Regions from separate parts of the Chengkuizengella sp. SCS-71B genome, predicted to be linked through region 1. Evidence: riboswitches for the same ligand, from Rfam matches in the RefSeq annotation. Region 1 holds a riboswitch; each other region holds the start of a gene.
What was found. A riboswitch is a leader RNA that binds a small molecule or an ion and turns the genes downstream of it on or off. The one in region 1 is predicted to bind cobalamin.

Region 1 (4,478 bases):
ATTTAACAATTAATAGAAGTGTAGCAAACGTAATAAATATCATCTCACGTGCAGCTGACAAAGTAATTAGAAGATAATAAGGAAAATATGTCTTTCTTAAATATAAATTGTTGTGCTTTTTACTCATACCTTTGTTCATATTTAATTTTTTCACAAAAAATGTTGAGACCAACGCGATAGGTAGTGCAATAAAGAGAATAATATTTGTCTCGAATTTTTGACTTAAAATCCAAATGAAAAACATTCCCAATAAACCTGCACCTGCACTTAAGCTTGCTACATAACCAAAGATTGTGGATCGATTATCTTCCGTCGTTAAATCTGTGATTAAATAATCTCTATAAATAAAAAACAGGTGCGTACCTGTACTAAAAATGAATGTGTATACCATCAATCCCCAGAAACCAGAGGCTAAAGAATACAATAGTAACCCTAATGCGATTAAAAGGATAGAGAAAATGAGCACGTTTCTTTCTTTAAATCTGATTGTAATTAAAATGAAGAATATAGCGAGTAGTCCCGGAATTTCTTTCATCGCATCGATGGTTCCAAATTGAAAGGCTGTAACTAAGAAATCTTCAACAATATAGTTTTTATATGTGACTTGGAAAAAAGAAATTGAAATACTAACTATAAAAATAGAAAGTAGTAAACGAGATATATTTTTATTCTTATGATTGTCCAACGATCTAACACTCCTTTAAATGATAAATACCTAATTTAGATACTCATATTTAAAGGTGGTGCTCTCTGTCTATAAGTTCAAACGATTCAAATTAGTCATATCTCATGCATGTTATAATCCTCCTTAATCATTTTGTATATATTACTTTTCCAACTCTATTTATGTGATCTTTAAGGTCGTTATGGTTAAGATGAGTACCGTCAATTACATCAAAAAAATATGGCATATGACTTTGTTCTTCTAACAATGCATGCAGTTTAGTGATTATATGCATATTAATTTTTTCACCATAAATAGCAATATCAATATCTGAACCTGGTTTATGATTTCCTTTTGCACGAGAACCAAATAGGGTCGCTTTTTCAATTTCATCAAAAGTAGAAATTGTATTTACAATCGCTTCTAAGTCTAGTTCAACAAGTCCATATTTCATAGTTCTTCCTCAAGCTTCTTATGGAGTTCTATTAGAACGTTGTAGTACTGTTCTTTTATTAATCGTTCCGCTTCATCTGCATATTTTTCATTGTATGTGTGAGCCATTAAATTCCTTTTATCCAACATATCGATCCAAGTCAATTTGGATCTTATCTCCTACAAAAGAGATTAGTTAATTATATTTCTATCAATTTAATTACTCAAAAATATAATTTTGTTTGAAGTTTATCTACAGCACGTTCAATCTCTTTTAAATCCTCTGCAGAAGCATCTTCCATTCGATTTTTAAAATTAAACTCTATCTGCTTATAAACTTTTTTCATCATCATTTCCCCTTCTTTAGTAAGGGAAATGAACTGCTTTCTACGGTCCTCAACATCAGATTTTTTTTCAATTAAATAGAGATCCCCTAATTTTCTGATCTCTCTACTTGCATTTGGCATAGAAATACGTATACAATCACTAATTTCGCTAAGCGTAATTGGTTGTTTACTTACGTAAATAAAATCAAGAATATCATATTGAACTTGTGTAACGATGTCAGGCCTCACGTCTCTATTGAGTTCGTTTGTCACCCGTAGAACCGAGCTTGTAAAAGTAATTAGTTTATTAAAAAGGGCTTTGTTTTCCATCGTTTTCACCTCTTAGTTGTACAATAGCAAAATATTTATCAAAATACAATTATCATTTGACAACTAAAAAGAAATGAATTATGATTTAATTATCAAAAGATAACTAAATGAGGTGAGTTAATATGAAATCATTAGTCATTTTTACCCATCCAAATCACAACAGTTTATCCTATGCGTTTTTACAAAAAGTACTTGAGGGAATTGGTGAAAACTCAAATATTATGGAAGTGCAAGTATTAGATCTATACGAAGAAGGATTTAATCCATTGCTAGTATTTAATAGTGAAAAAAGAAGAAGGGATATGCACCGTGATCCAAATATGGAAAAGTATAGAGAACAGATTCTTTGGGCAGATCAAATTGTTTTCATATATCCAATCTGGTGGGGAAGGCCTCCTGCAATGCTATTGGGCTATATAGATCAATTGTTTGCAGCGAACTTTGCCTATAAAGATGATGGTCTTTTTCCGAAAGGGCTTTTAAAAGGAAAGTCGGTTATATGCGTATCAACGATGAAAGGACCTGCTAATTATCCGTTGATTTTTTTAAATAATGCTCATAAAGTTTTAATGAAAAAAGCTCTTTTGAATTTTGTAGGAATAAAAAAAGTGAAGTTTTTTGAGTTTGGTAATATGGAAAGTCCAAAAGGGAAACAAACTGAAAAGTTAAATAAAGTGTATCGGTATTTTCAGCAAGTGTAAGTAAAAAGAAAAATTATAATGGTGCAAAACTAGAACTTGGATTATAATTAGCATAGGTTGTTTAACAAGTGAATATTGTAAAAAAGGGTGAAACGTTCAAACGTTTCTTAAAAGGGAAGACGGTGTGAATCCGTCACGGTCCCGCCACTGTAAATGGAGAGTAAAGTGTAAACCACTGTGTAAAACGGGAAGGTTTATACAAATTGAATGATTTTCAGTTGAATTGCGTTTGATCCATGAGTCAGGAGACCTGCCTTTTTTTGTATCACAAGTGTACCTACGAGGATAGGGAAAGTGAATAAATTTTTAGACATTTATTTGCACTTTTCGGCACTTCTGTAGGAAGTGTTTTTTTATTTTTAATATTAAGTGGAGGAAGAGCAAGATGCAAAAAAAGTTATTTCTTGGCGTAGGATTTTTACTAACGTTTCTACTACTTATGCCAGCATCTCTAATCATGGGTGAGGAAAGTATAAAGGTAGAAGTGAACAATGAGAACGGTGGAGAAACAAGACCTGATTTAGACACAGCAAAGGTTGAGCTTACATTTACAGAGATTGAGAACGGATCTGCTAACATTTTATTGAGTAGTCCTGAACGGAATTTTTTCTCTCCAACCGATTTTCCAATTGTAGAGGGTACTAAGTTAATTGATTCTACAATTCTAGTTGAAAATGGCAAGGCTGAATTTGATTATATGTTCCCTATTCGTGGTGATTATCAAATGAAGGTAGAGGTTTTAGATGAAAACGGGACCTTGGCAGGCACTCATTTATTGAACATTCATATTCCAGAAAATCCAGATGAGGTACAAAATGCAATTGTTTTTGTAGGTATCCTTGTTTTATTTGGTTTTTTTGTTGGTCTTATTTTAACAGCTAGAAGGGGGAGAGGTCATGCGATATCGTAGTCTGTTACTGACGTTGGGATTTGTTCTTCTATTCACACTATCTGCAACTGTTATGGCTCATGATGATAATGATCATGGTCGTTCGATAGATCATCATGCAGAAGTAGGGAAACTTTATACATTTGAAGGGAACTTGGAAACATTAGAGAGTGGACCCTATGAAATTAGGTTTCAAGCTATTCGCTTAGAGGATAATGCACACATTCTTTCTATGAAAAATACATCTGAAGATGGAACCTATCAATTTACGGCTCAGTTTTTTGATGGAGCCGAGCATGATGTCACATTTTCACTCCTAAATCCGGTTACGGACGAAGTCATTATGGAAAGAACGGAATTAGTTGAAGTGCAAGGTTTTGATCCACCGATATTTATTAAATTAAAAACGATATTCTTTTTAGTGATGATGATTGGGATAGGTATGTTATTAGGTGTAGGTGTCATAAAATTAAAAAGGTCGAGACATGCGACAAAAGGAGGAGCTTACCATGGAATATAAATATGAATATCAGAACAAAAATAGCTTTAAAAATAAATTTAAAGCAGTGTTTCTTTCACTTCCGATTCAACTAACTGTTGTTGCACTTTTGGCGGGGATCGTTATTTATACTGCTTTATTTTCCAGTTATGCACCCGTACATGATGCGCTACATGATTTAAGGCATGGTTTAATGTTTATTCCATGTCACTAAGGTGGTCTTTTAATTGAAAAATGTTTTAGTAAATCTATTTTCCGTTGTGATGCATCGATTAGCTAAGAAACATCAAGTTGTAGCATTGGAACAGACGATTTCTTTATTTTTAAAATTTTATAGCAATCATCCTGATAAGCTATTTGCGATATTACTTAGGTTTAGTGAGGATTCTCGATGGGTTCTACGTTATTTGTCAGGTAGAGAGTTAGGGAGGTTTTTTACAGAAAAGCCTGAGCAAGTGATGGAGATTTGGTTTAGGCTAGCGAAAGATGATAACCTCTATGTAAGAGAAGGGACAGCGAAGGGGATTACATACGCAAGTGAAACGAATATAAAAGAAGTTTGGAAAAAGTGGGAGGCAGCTTTCTCCCACACCTCTGAACATGTTCGTCAAACGGCAGCTATGACATTGATTCACTT
Region 2 (4,478 bases), 1.7 Mb from region 1:
CGGTAAGAGCAGTTATCACAATTCATCTTTACTTCATCCTGTAACGCTTCGTTGACTCTCTCTATGAGAACTTCTTTTAAATTCGAATGAAATCCAAAATATTCACCTAGTTGAAACTGAAGATTTTCATATTGATGTTGATAAGTTTTGACCATATCTTCCATTCTTTTAATTAAAATACCTGTAAACAAGAAATATGGAAGAATAATCACATTTTTCGCACCTAGTTTTATACAACGCTCAATACCCTCATCCATGGTTGGGAACGTAACTCCAATAAATGCTGTTTCAACCCATTTCACTTTCATTTTTTCCCAAAACAAACGAGAGATTTTATAAACATCACTGTTTGCATCTGGTTCACTGCTTCCTCTACCTACAATTAAAACCGCTGTTTCTTCTGAAATTTCTTTTTTATTCAATTCAACAACCTCTTGAAAACGTTCATGTAATATATCAATGACAAGATCATGCACACCGATGGGTCTACCATATACGAATTGAACTTTTGGATAATGTTCTTTCGCTTCATCAATCGCTGCTGGAATGTGAATTTTCGAGTGCCCTGCACCCAATAAGATAATTGGAATTACAACAACTTTTGTAGCTCCTTTTTCTATACACTGGCTTATTCCTTGATTGATATTTGGTTTTTCAAATTCTAAAAAGCAAGTTTCAACTATCGGAGTTTGAATACGTGGCAGCATATTTTTTATAAAAGCTCTGACCTCGTCATTGCCTTCTTTATCTCTACTTCCATGACCAACAAATAATACAGCTTCCATTATTAATTCCTCCCATGATTTCTTTCTTTTAATATTACTCTCCGCAAATGACTTGTTCTGTTACTAATACAGGAACATCACGATAAGTAAAACCTTCGATTTCTCTCACACGTTTAAAATATTTGTGGAATCGCTCATTTGGAAAACCATCATTGGCATAACCTTTCACAATTCGTTCAACTAAATCTACAATTTTTTCTTTTTCAATACCTTCTGCCACAGGTTGTGCAGCATGAGCGGTTCTTCCTACCGTTTTTGCTCCTAAAAACAAATCAAATTTACCTTTACGGAACACTATGCCAATATCTTCTTTCACCGCACCATAACAAGTCATCGCACATCCGTTAAAGCCAATTTTTAATTCCTTAGGTGTTTTTAAACCATCAATCCGTTTATGTATTTCTTTTACATATGGTATGGACTCATCCTTTTCTTCGTCACAGAAGTCACAAGCTTTTACTTGAGCTACATCTCCTACGGGAGCTAGCAATAATCCTTCATTTTGCAACTGTTGGGTAACTTCATTTGGATTACTCGTTGGGACTCGTAAAATAAGTTGATGGTGAGGTGTATATTCTATATCCCCTTTATCTCCAGCAATATCTGCAATTAACTTCATTTGCTGTGCAGTCATTTTTTTATTAGCTATACCTGGACTTATGGCCAGTTCTAAAATCGACTCTTGTTTAAATACAGCGTTCTCTACTATTACATCTTCTTTGTTTGTAGTTGGGATTGTTTCAATTCCTTGTTTTTGCTGCAAAGTCCTTAAAGCCTCAGTCGCTATAGTTAGAGGAGTCGTCTGACGGTCTTCTGTAAGATGATGAGCCTGATCTTCTGTATTCTGCTTCATTTCAGTTAAACTAGATTCGTTTTCTGCTTCAATTAAAGACCAAGGTTCATTTTCTTTTTTTAATCGCTCATGTGGTTTAAGCTGTTGTTCATCACGATCTAAAGTGTATTTTCTTTGGTAACCTCTCGGTGTAATCATTTTCCCATCATATAAAAATGTAGTAGAATTTCCGATAATAACGGTTGTTAACATGCCGATATCAAACTCTAACATTTTTTCTAAAGTCGTTATCTGTACAAATTCACGTTCACGATATGCACTCTTTACTAATCCAACTGGGGTATCCGGAGATCGATATTTCAACAATATGTTTTGTGCTTCAATAATTTGTCTCGTTCTTCTTCCACTTCTAGGATTATATAGCGCGATAACAAAGTCCGCTGATCCGGCTGCATCTATACGCTTTTCAATTAGTTCCCATGGTGTTAAATGGTCACTTAAACTAATCGTACAAGCATCGTGCATAATTGGAGCACCTAATAGAGAGGCGCATGAGTTAATTGCAGAGATACCAGGGATGACCTCAACTTCTACTCCCTCTGATTCATGCCAGCCTTTTTCTATTAAAACTTCATATACAAGTCCAGCCATCCCATATACGCCTGCATCACCGCTAGAAATAACTGCTACTTTCTTACCATTCTCCGCTTGTTTTACCGCTTCCTGTGCTCGACTTACTTCTTCTGTCATACCTGTTCTAACGATTTCTTGATGGGTAAGCAGATCACGAATTAAATCAACATACGTGTTGTATCCAATAATGACATCACTTTCTTCTATCGCTTCACGTGCTCTTTTTGTAATATGTTCAAAACTGCCTGGACCAAATCCGATAACTAATAATTTACCCTTCATCTCCCATTTCCCCTTTATTAAAAAGCCCTAATTTACTATACTTCACTCTTAACCTCCATGAGTTATACTTTAAAATCATATTCAAAAATATATAAACTACCACTAATTGCGAAAATCTAACATTTTTGAAAGCAAAAAAGCACTTCTACATCAGGTCGTAGAAAGTGCTAAAATATATTTGGAATGGCATAAGAACATACCAATCTCATCATACACCTCCCTATCCTCGTAGGTTCATACTAGTAAGTGTTTATAGAAAAAGGCAGGTCTCCTGACTTATGGATCATCGTATTTCTGAATGTTTGATACAGTTGCTTAAACCTTCCCATTATTCACAGTGGCTTAAGGATCTACTCTCCAATTTACAGTGGCGGGACCGTGACGGATTTGCACCGTTCTTCCCTATTAAGGAACGAATCAACGTTCCACCCATTTCAATATTATTCAATTGTTTAAACATCAAATTCATTATAAAGAAATGTTACTAACCTGTCTATGATTAAATGATATTAAATCTATTTATAAATTCTAATTGTAGAGAGTAGCTTCACTCTATTGGATTTAAATAGATATTCTTCCAAAATATTCATAAATATAATATATGAAGAATATGATGTTGAGAATTCACTAGAAGGAGGATTAAAATGAAGTCATTTAAAGTTTATCGTTTATGTTTTTCAGTAATGTTAATGGTGTGCTTAGTTGCAACACCACTCATGACATCAGGTTTAACTATCGTTAATGCAAATCCAGAGGTGCAAAAGAAGGAAACAGAAGGTCCACTGATGTTCAGAATTGACAATGTATCTACAAAAGAACAACGAACTGAAATTGCTAGAACTGGTGTTGTCATTGAAGAAATTGGTGAAAATTATGTCATTGTTATCGCACATCCTACAGAAGTTAAAGATTTAAAGAAATTAAATTTCTCAGTAACTGAACAAATGACTAATGATCAATTGCAAGCTTTGGATTTCCCTATTTCAGATAGTGACTATCACAATTATCAAGAAATGGTAGATGAGATTAATCAAGCTGCAATAGATCACCCAAATATTCTTGAGAAATTTAGTATTGGTCAATCATATGAAGGCAGGGAGATATGGGCTGTTAAAATTAGTGATAATCCATCTGCAGATGAAGATGAAGCAGAAGTTTTATACACTGGTCTTCATCATGCTCGTGAACACTTAACCGTTGAAATGACATTGTATTTAATGAATTTGTTCACGGACGAGTACGGTACGAACTCACAAGTTACTAACTTAGTAGATAATAGAGAGATTTTCCTTGTATTTAACTTAAATCCAGATGGTGGAGAATATGATATAAGAAATGGAAGTTATGATTTCTGGCGCAAAAATCGCCAAGTTAATAGCGGTTCTAGTTATGTAGGTACAGATTTGAATCGAAATTATGGATACAGATGGGGATGTTGTGGAGGATCAAGCGGTAGTACTAGTAGTGATACATACCGTGGAACTAGTCCATTTTCTGCCCCAGAAACAAATGCATTAAGAAACTTTGTTGAAAGTAGAATGATTGATGGAAAAATGCAAATTACAACAGCAGTAAGTTTCCATACGTATGGAGAATTAATATTATATCCATATGGTTACACATATACGAATGTACCGAGTGATATGACACAGGATGATCATGATGTGATGGTAACGTTAGCTAATCAGATGGCGAATATGAATGGTTACACGCCTCAACAATCAAGTGATTTATATATAACCGATGGTGATATGACAGATTGGACATATGGGGAACATAAAATCATGTCATTTACGTATGAAATGTATCCTACATCTTCCAATCCAGGATTTTATCCACCAGATGAAATTATTCAAAGAGAAACTGAAAGAAATCGTGATGCTATATTATACTTAACTGATAAAGCGGATTGTCCATATGATGTTATTGGTAAAGCTGCACAATATTGTGGAGATGGTGGAGGAAACACTGAGATCGTATTTGAA
Region 3 (4,478 bases), 560 kb from region 1:
TATTTCCAATTCCCATTTCCCCAGTTGCTATTAATCTATAACCCTTTTCTACTAAATCCTCCACTACTTGGACACCAACTAATATAGCTTGTACAGCTTCTTCTTTACTCATTGCTGACTGCTTTGCCATATTATTCGTACTCGGTTTTACCTTTTTACTAATAAGATCAGGATGCTGTAGCGATTCTTTCACACCAATATCTACACAAAAAACTTCTGCTCCTGCTTGTCGTGCCAAAACATTAATCGCCGCGCCACCATTTAAAAAATTGTAAACCATTTGAGGTGTAACCTCTTGAGGAAATGCACTAATTCCTTCTTCACAAACGCCATGATCTCCCGCCATCACTATGACTGCCTTTTTACTTAAATCTGGTATTAATTGTTCTGTAATACCCGACAGTTGTTTGGCCAAGTCTTCTAGTTTCCCCAAACTTCCAGGAGGTTTAGTTAATTGATTTAGATGGTTTAATGTTTTTAAAATTTCTTCCTCATTTAATGGTTTAATTTCTTGGATGATTTGATTAAGTTCTTGCATTATACTCACCTCTTAAATTAATTTATTTTATGCTAATTCAAAAAAATTTTGGTTTTATTTTGACTTTAATAATAATTGGGGCACATGTAATTGTGGATGGGTAAAGATGATCGGTTCTGTACCGTAAACCTGTGAAATCAACTCAGATTTTAAAACTTCTGAAGGAGTGCCTACTTTAACGATCTCTCCTTCGTGTAAAAGCAATAATCGATCACAATACATCGCCGCTAGATTCAGATCATGCAACACTGAAATTACAGTTAATTGATTTTGCAGCTGCCAGTTACGTATGTAGTCCATCATCTGTACCTGATGGCCGATATCCAAATATGTAGTTGGTTCATCTAACATTAATATTCGAGGTTGCTGTGCCATTATCTTCCCTAAAGCTACTCGTTGTCTTTCACCACCACTAAGCTGTTCTAAAGTACGATTTTTTAAGGGCTCAATTTCAAGCTTTTCCATGATATCTGTAACTAGTTGTTCAGTATTTTGCTTCTCTGTCCCCATCCAGTTTTGATAGGGATACCTCCCCATCTCTACGACTTCACGAACTGAAAAACCCACCAAAGGCAATGCTTCTTGCTGAAGTACCCCTATCCATTTGGCTAGATGTTTTCTAGAATAAGTATACATCTCATTTCCATTTATTTGAATGGTTCCTTTATTCGATTTTTCAATCCCTGAACATAACTTAAGTAGGGTAGATTTCCCACTTCCATTTGGTCCAATAATGCCAAAACTCTCTCCTTTTTCAACTCGAAAAGATATATCTTTAATGATATTCCTATTATCATATGTTTTACTTACATGTTGTACTTGGATCATAAATCTCTCTACCTCTTCATCAAAAAGTTAATGTCATTACAGAAAAAGGTTGTCTCAACGTTTAAGAATGATTGGTCATTTTCTTATTTTTAGATAATAGATATGCAAAAAATGGAGCTCCAATAAAAGCAGTAATCACACCTAGTGGAATTTCTTGAGGACTTAATAACATTCTAGCAATCGTATCTGCCCACAATACATAGATTGCTCCAAATAGAACCGATAGTGGTAAAATCAGTCGATAGTCAGGACCAACTAATAAACGAATTAAATGAGGAACAATTAAACCTACAAACCCTATTACACCTGCTACAGAAACGGCTGCAGCTGAGATTAAGGTTGAGAAAATAAGCACGATCCACTTCGAACGATCTACGTTCACACCAAGATGTGCTGCTTGTCGTTCACCTAAGGCAAATAGATTCAACACTCGACCATATCCTAACAGAACAATTAATCCTATGAATAAATAAGGAAATAATATAATGGAAAATTCCCAACCTCGCAATGCTAAACTACCCATTAACCAAAATACAATACGATTAATTACATCATCTGATAATGTGATCATAAAAGAAACAATGGAGCCCAAAAATGCCTGAACAACAACACCTGATAAGATCACTGTTTCTATACGGAACTTACCCTGTATACCTGCTAATTTAAATACAAACAACAAGCTTAGTATTCCTGATAGAAAAGCAACAATTGGCACTGTCCATTGACCTAACCATAAAAATTGAATGCCAAACAAGATTAAAAATGCAGCTCCTACTGAAGCTCCTGTAGCTACTCCTAAAGTAAAAGGATCAGCAAGTGGATTCCTTAATACACCTTGAAAACCAGCACCAGCTAAAGATAAACAAGCACCAACAAGAATACCGAGAGTAATGCGAGGAAATCTTACTTCTAATATTATTTTTTCTGATGATATTGGCCAATCCACAGAGATATGCTGTCCTACAAAAGGAAGTTGATGCAACAAAATACGCCAAACCTGTAACAATGGTATATGTGCTGAACCCATTGATAAACTTACCACGATGGAAAGAAGAAGCAGCAGTATACCTGCTCCTCCCCATATTATTAATTTATGTTTCATTTATTTCACCAATTCTGGATAAATTCCTTTAGCAATTTCTAATAAACCTTGTGTTATTCGAGGTCCTGGACGACTAATTAAATCATCGTTCACCCCTATTAAACTATCTTCTTTAATTGCTGCGATTTCACTCCATCCGCTACGCTCTGTAATCACAGGTTTCAAATCCATATATTTTGTCGTATAAATGATAACATCTGGATTATCTTCGATGATCTTTTCTTCACTAATTTGTAACCAGCCTAATTGATCTGCTGCTACATTAATTCCACCTGATAACTCAATTAATTCATTCATAAACTCACCACTACCCACTGTCCAGCCTTCTGAAAACTCAAGATATACTTTCTTTTTATCTGCTTCAGAAATCCCTGATACAGCTTCTACTACTTGTTGTTTTTCATCAGCCATTTGTGTGACTACAGTTTGAGCTGCATCATTTTCACCTGTAACTAGACCTAGTAATTGAATGTCATCTATCACTTCATCAATAGAATTAGGTTCAATTGTAAACACTTGAATATCAAGTTCAGCCAATCCTGTAATAATCGCTTCATTTAAAGATAGTCCTCCAATCACAAGGTCTGGCTCAGCTGCTAAAATCGCTTCTGTATTTCCATCCAAAATACCACCAATTTTAGGTTTTGTTGTGGCTTCTTCTGGGAAATCGTCAAATTCAGTAACACCTACTATATTTTCATCTAATCCTAGTGCAAATAAGATTTCTGTTACACTCGGTGCAAGGGATACGATACGTATAGGTTTTTGTTCAAAGATAATTTCGTTACCTGCAGCATCTGTAACCGTTAATGGATATATCGTTTCACTGTTTTCTGTATTTTCAGCAACTATATTCTCAATTTCTTCTTGAGTTGAATCATTACTTTCTACTGCTTCATTCTGTGATCCATGTTCTTGATCTGTCTTTTCACTTACTTCGCTTGGGTTGTTACCACATGCAGCTAAGCTGAATGCTAATACAAACACAAGTAAAATCATTAATATCTTCTTCATTTTCTCCACCCTTTTTTATGTATGTGTATATATAAAAGCCCTTTATCCGTGTAGAATAAAGGGCATACTAAACCTTTCGATTTGCAGCTTCCTTTTCCTCGAAGGATTATCGCATCTAAATTATAGGCAGGTCTCCTGACTCATGAGCACTGACTTCCTCCCCTTCCCATTCAGTAGAACAGTGGCATACTGAGGTCGTCCTCATTTACAGTGGCGGGACCGTGTCGGATTCACACCGAGCTTCCCTTTTAACCTAATAAAACAATTTTCATAGGCACCTATCATTTTTTTATATTAAATTTTATATATCATAACTACTGCAATCTCTTAGATCATTATATGTTAATTTAAGTGACTTGTACAATGCTTTTTAACTGTACACAGAAAAGTGCGCATCGATTAAATATCGACACGCACTGTCCGAATAGATTTTTAATATTTATTTTTAAAGATGGGGATTATTATCACCCTCCCCCTCCTCCTGAACCACAGCATTGTTGGCTAGTAAGCTCGATAGTTTTAAATTCATATGAATGGATACTGCTCAATTGAAAAATCACTAATGTAATAAATAAAACCTTTAAAATCTTCTTCATATCGCAAGACCTCCATGTCAGTTCTTCTTAATTGTTCTTGTAACTCTCATTCAACATACTTAAATTTGTAACTGTTAGGTTTATATTTATAATTTTCCCTGCAACTGATATAATTGTATAAATAATTACTACGACTAAAAAGGATGAAAATTCCCGTGATTTTCATCCCTTTTATAAACTTATAAGATATATACTTTAATATTCTATGAGGGGTAACAATAATGAAACTAATCGAACATTACCTTATCTTAAATTCAGCTTATGCAACTCAAAAAAATGGTGTTGAGTTTGAAACTACGCTGAGTGAAATCATAGATATCCTCGGTTGTAGTCAGCCAAATGCAAAAGGGGTTTTAAATCGATTAAAAAAACAAGGATGGATACGATGGAAGCCAGGGCG

Region 2: another riboswitch for cobalamin. It lies ahead of cobJ (precorrin-3B C(17)-methyltransferase); the one in region 1 lies ahead of VQL36_RS01305 (hypothetical protein).
Region 3: another riboswitch for cobalamin. It lies ahead of VQL36_RS04095 (ABC transporter substrate-binding protein); the one in region 1 lies ahead of VQL36_RS01305 (hypothetical protein).

The regions. Positions count from the first base shown of each region.
Region 1 is NZ_JAZHSH010000001.1:266,619-271,096, forward strand. It holds gene VQL36_RS01280 (MFS transporter) at 1-685, opposite strand, end outside; gene VQL36_RS01285 (nucleotidyltransferase domain-containing protein) at 813-1,118, opposite strand; gene VQL36_RS01290 (nucleotidyltransferase substrate binding protein) at 1,115-1,261, opposite strand; gene VQL36_RS01295 (MarR family winged helix-turn-helix transcriptional regulator) at 1,321-1,752, opposite strand; gene VQL36_RS01300 (NAD(P)H-dependent oxidoreductase) at 1,875-2,453, shown strand; cobalamin riboswitch at 2,522-2,726, shown strand; gene VQL36_RS01305 (hypothetical protein) at 2,839-3,363, shown strand; gene VQL36_RS01310 (hypothetical protein) at 3,350-3,862, shown strand; gene VQL36_RS01315 (CbtB domain-containing protein) at 3,852-4,055, shown strand; gene lonB (ATP-dependent protease LonB) at 4,069-4,478, shown strand, end outside.
Region 2 is NZ_JAZHSH010000001.1:1,945,569-1,950,046, reverse strand. It holds gene VQL36_RS09605 (sirohydrochlorin chelatase) at 1-785, opposite strand, end outside; gene cobJ (precorrin-3B C(17)-methyltransferase) at 820-2,493, opposite strand; cobalamin riboswitch at 2,737-2,941, opposite strand; gene VQL36_RS09595 (M14 family zinc carboxypeptidase) at 3,138-4,478, shown strand, end outside.
Region 3 is NZ_JAZHSH010000001.1:826,862-831,339, reverse strand. It holds gene cobT (nicotinate-nucleotide--dimethylbenzimidazole phosphoribosyltransferase) at 1-538, opposite strand, end outside; gene VQL36_RS04105 (heme ABC transporter ATP-binding protein) at 593-1,366, opposite strand; gene VQL36_RS04100 (iron ABC transporter permease) at 1,428-2,468, opposite strand; gene VQL36_RS04095 (ABC transporter substrate-binding protein) at 2,469-3,482, opposite strand; cobalamin riboswitch at 3,590-3,779, opposite strand; gene VQL36_RS04090 (hypothetical protein) at 3,947-4,078, opposite strand; gene VQL36_RS04085 (ABC transporter substrate-binding protein) at 4,300-4,478, shown strand, end outside.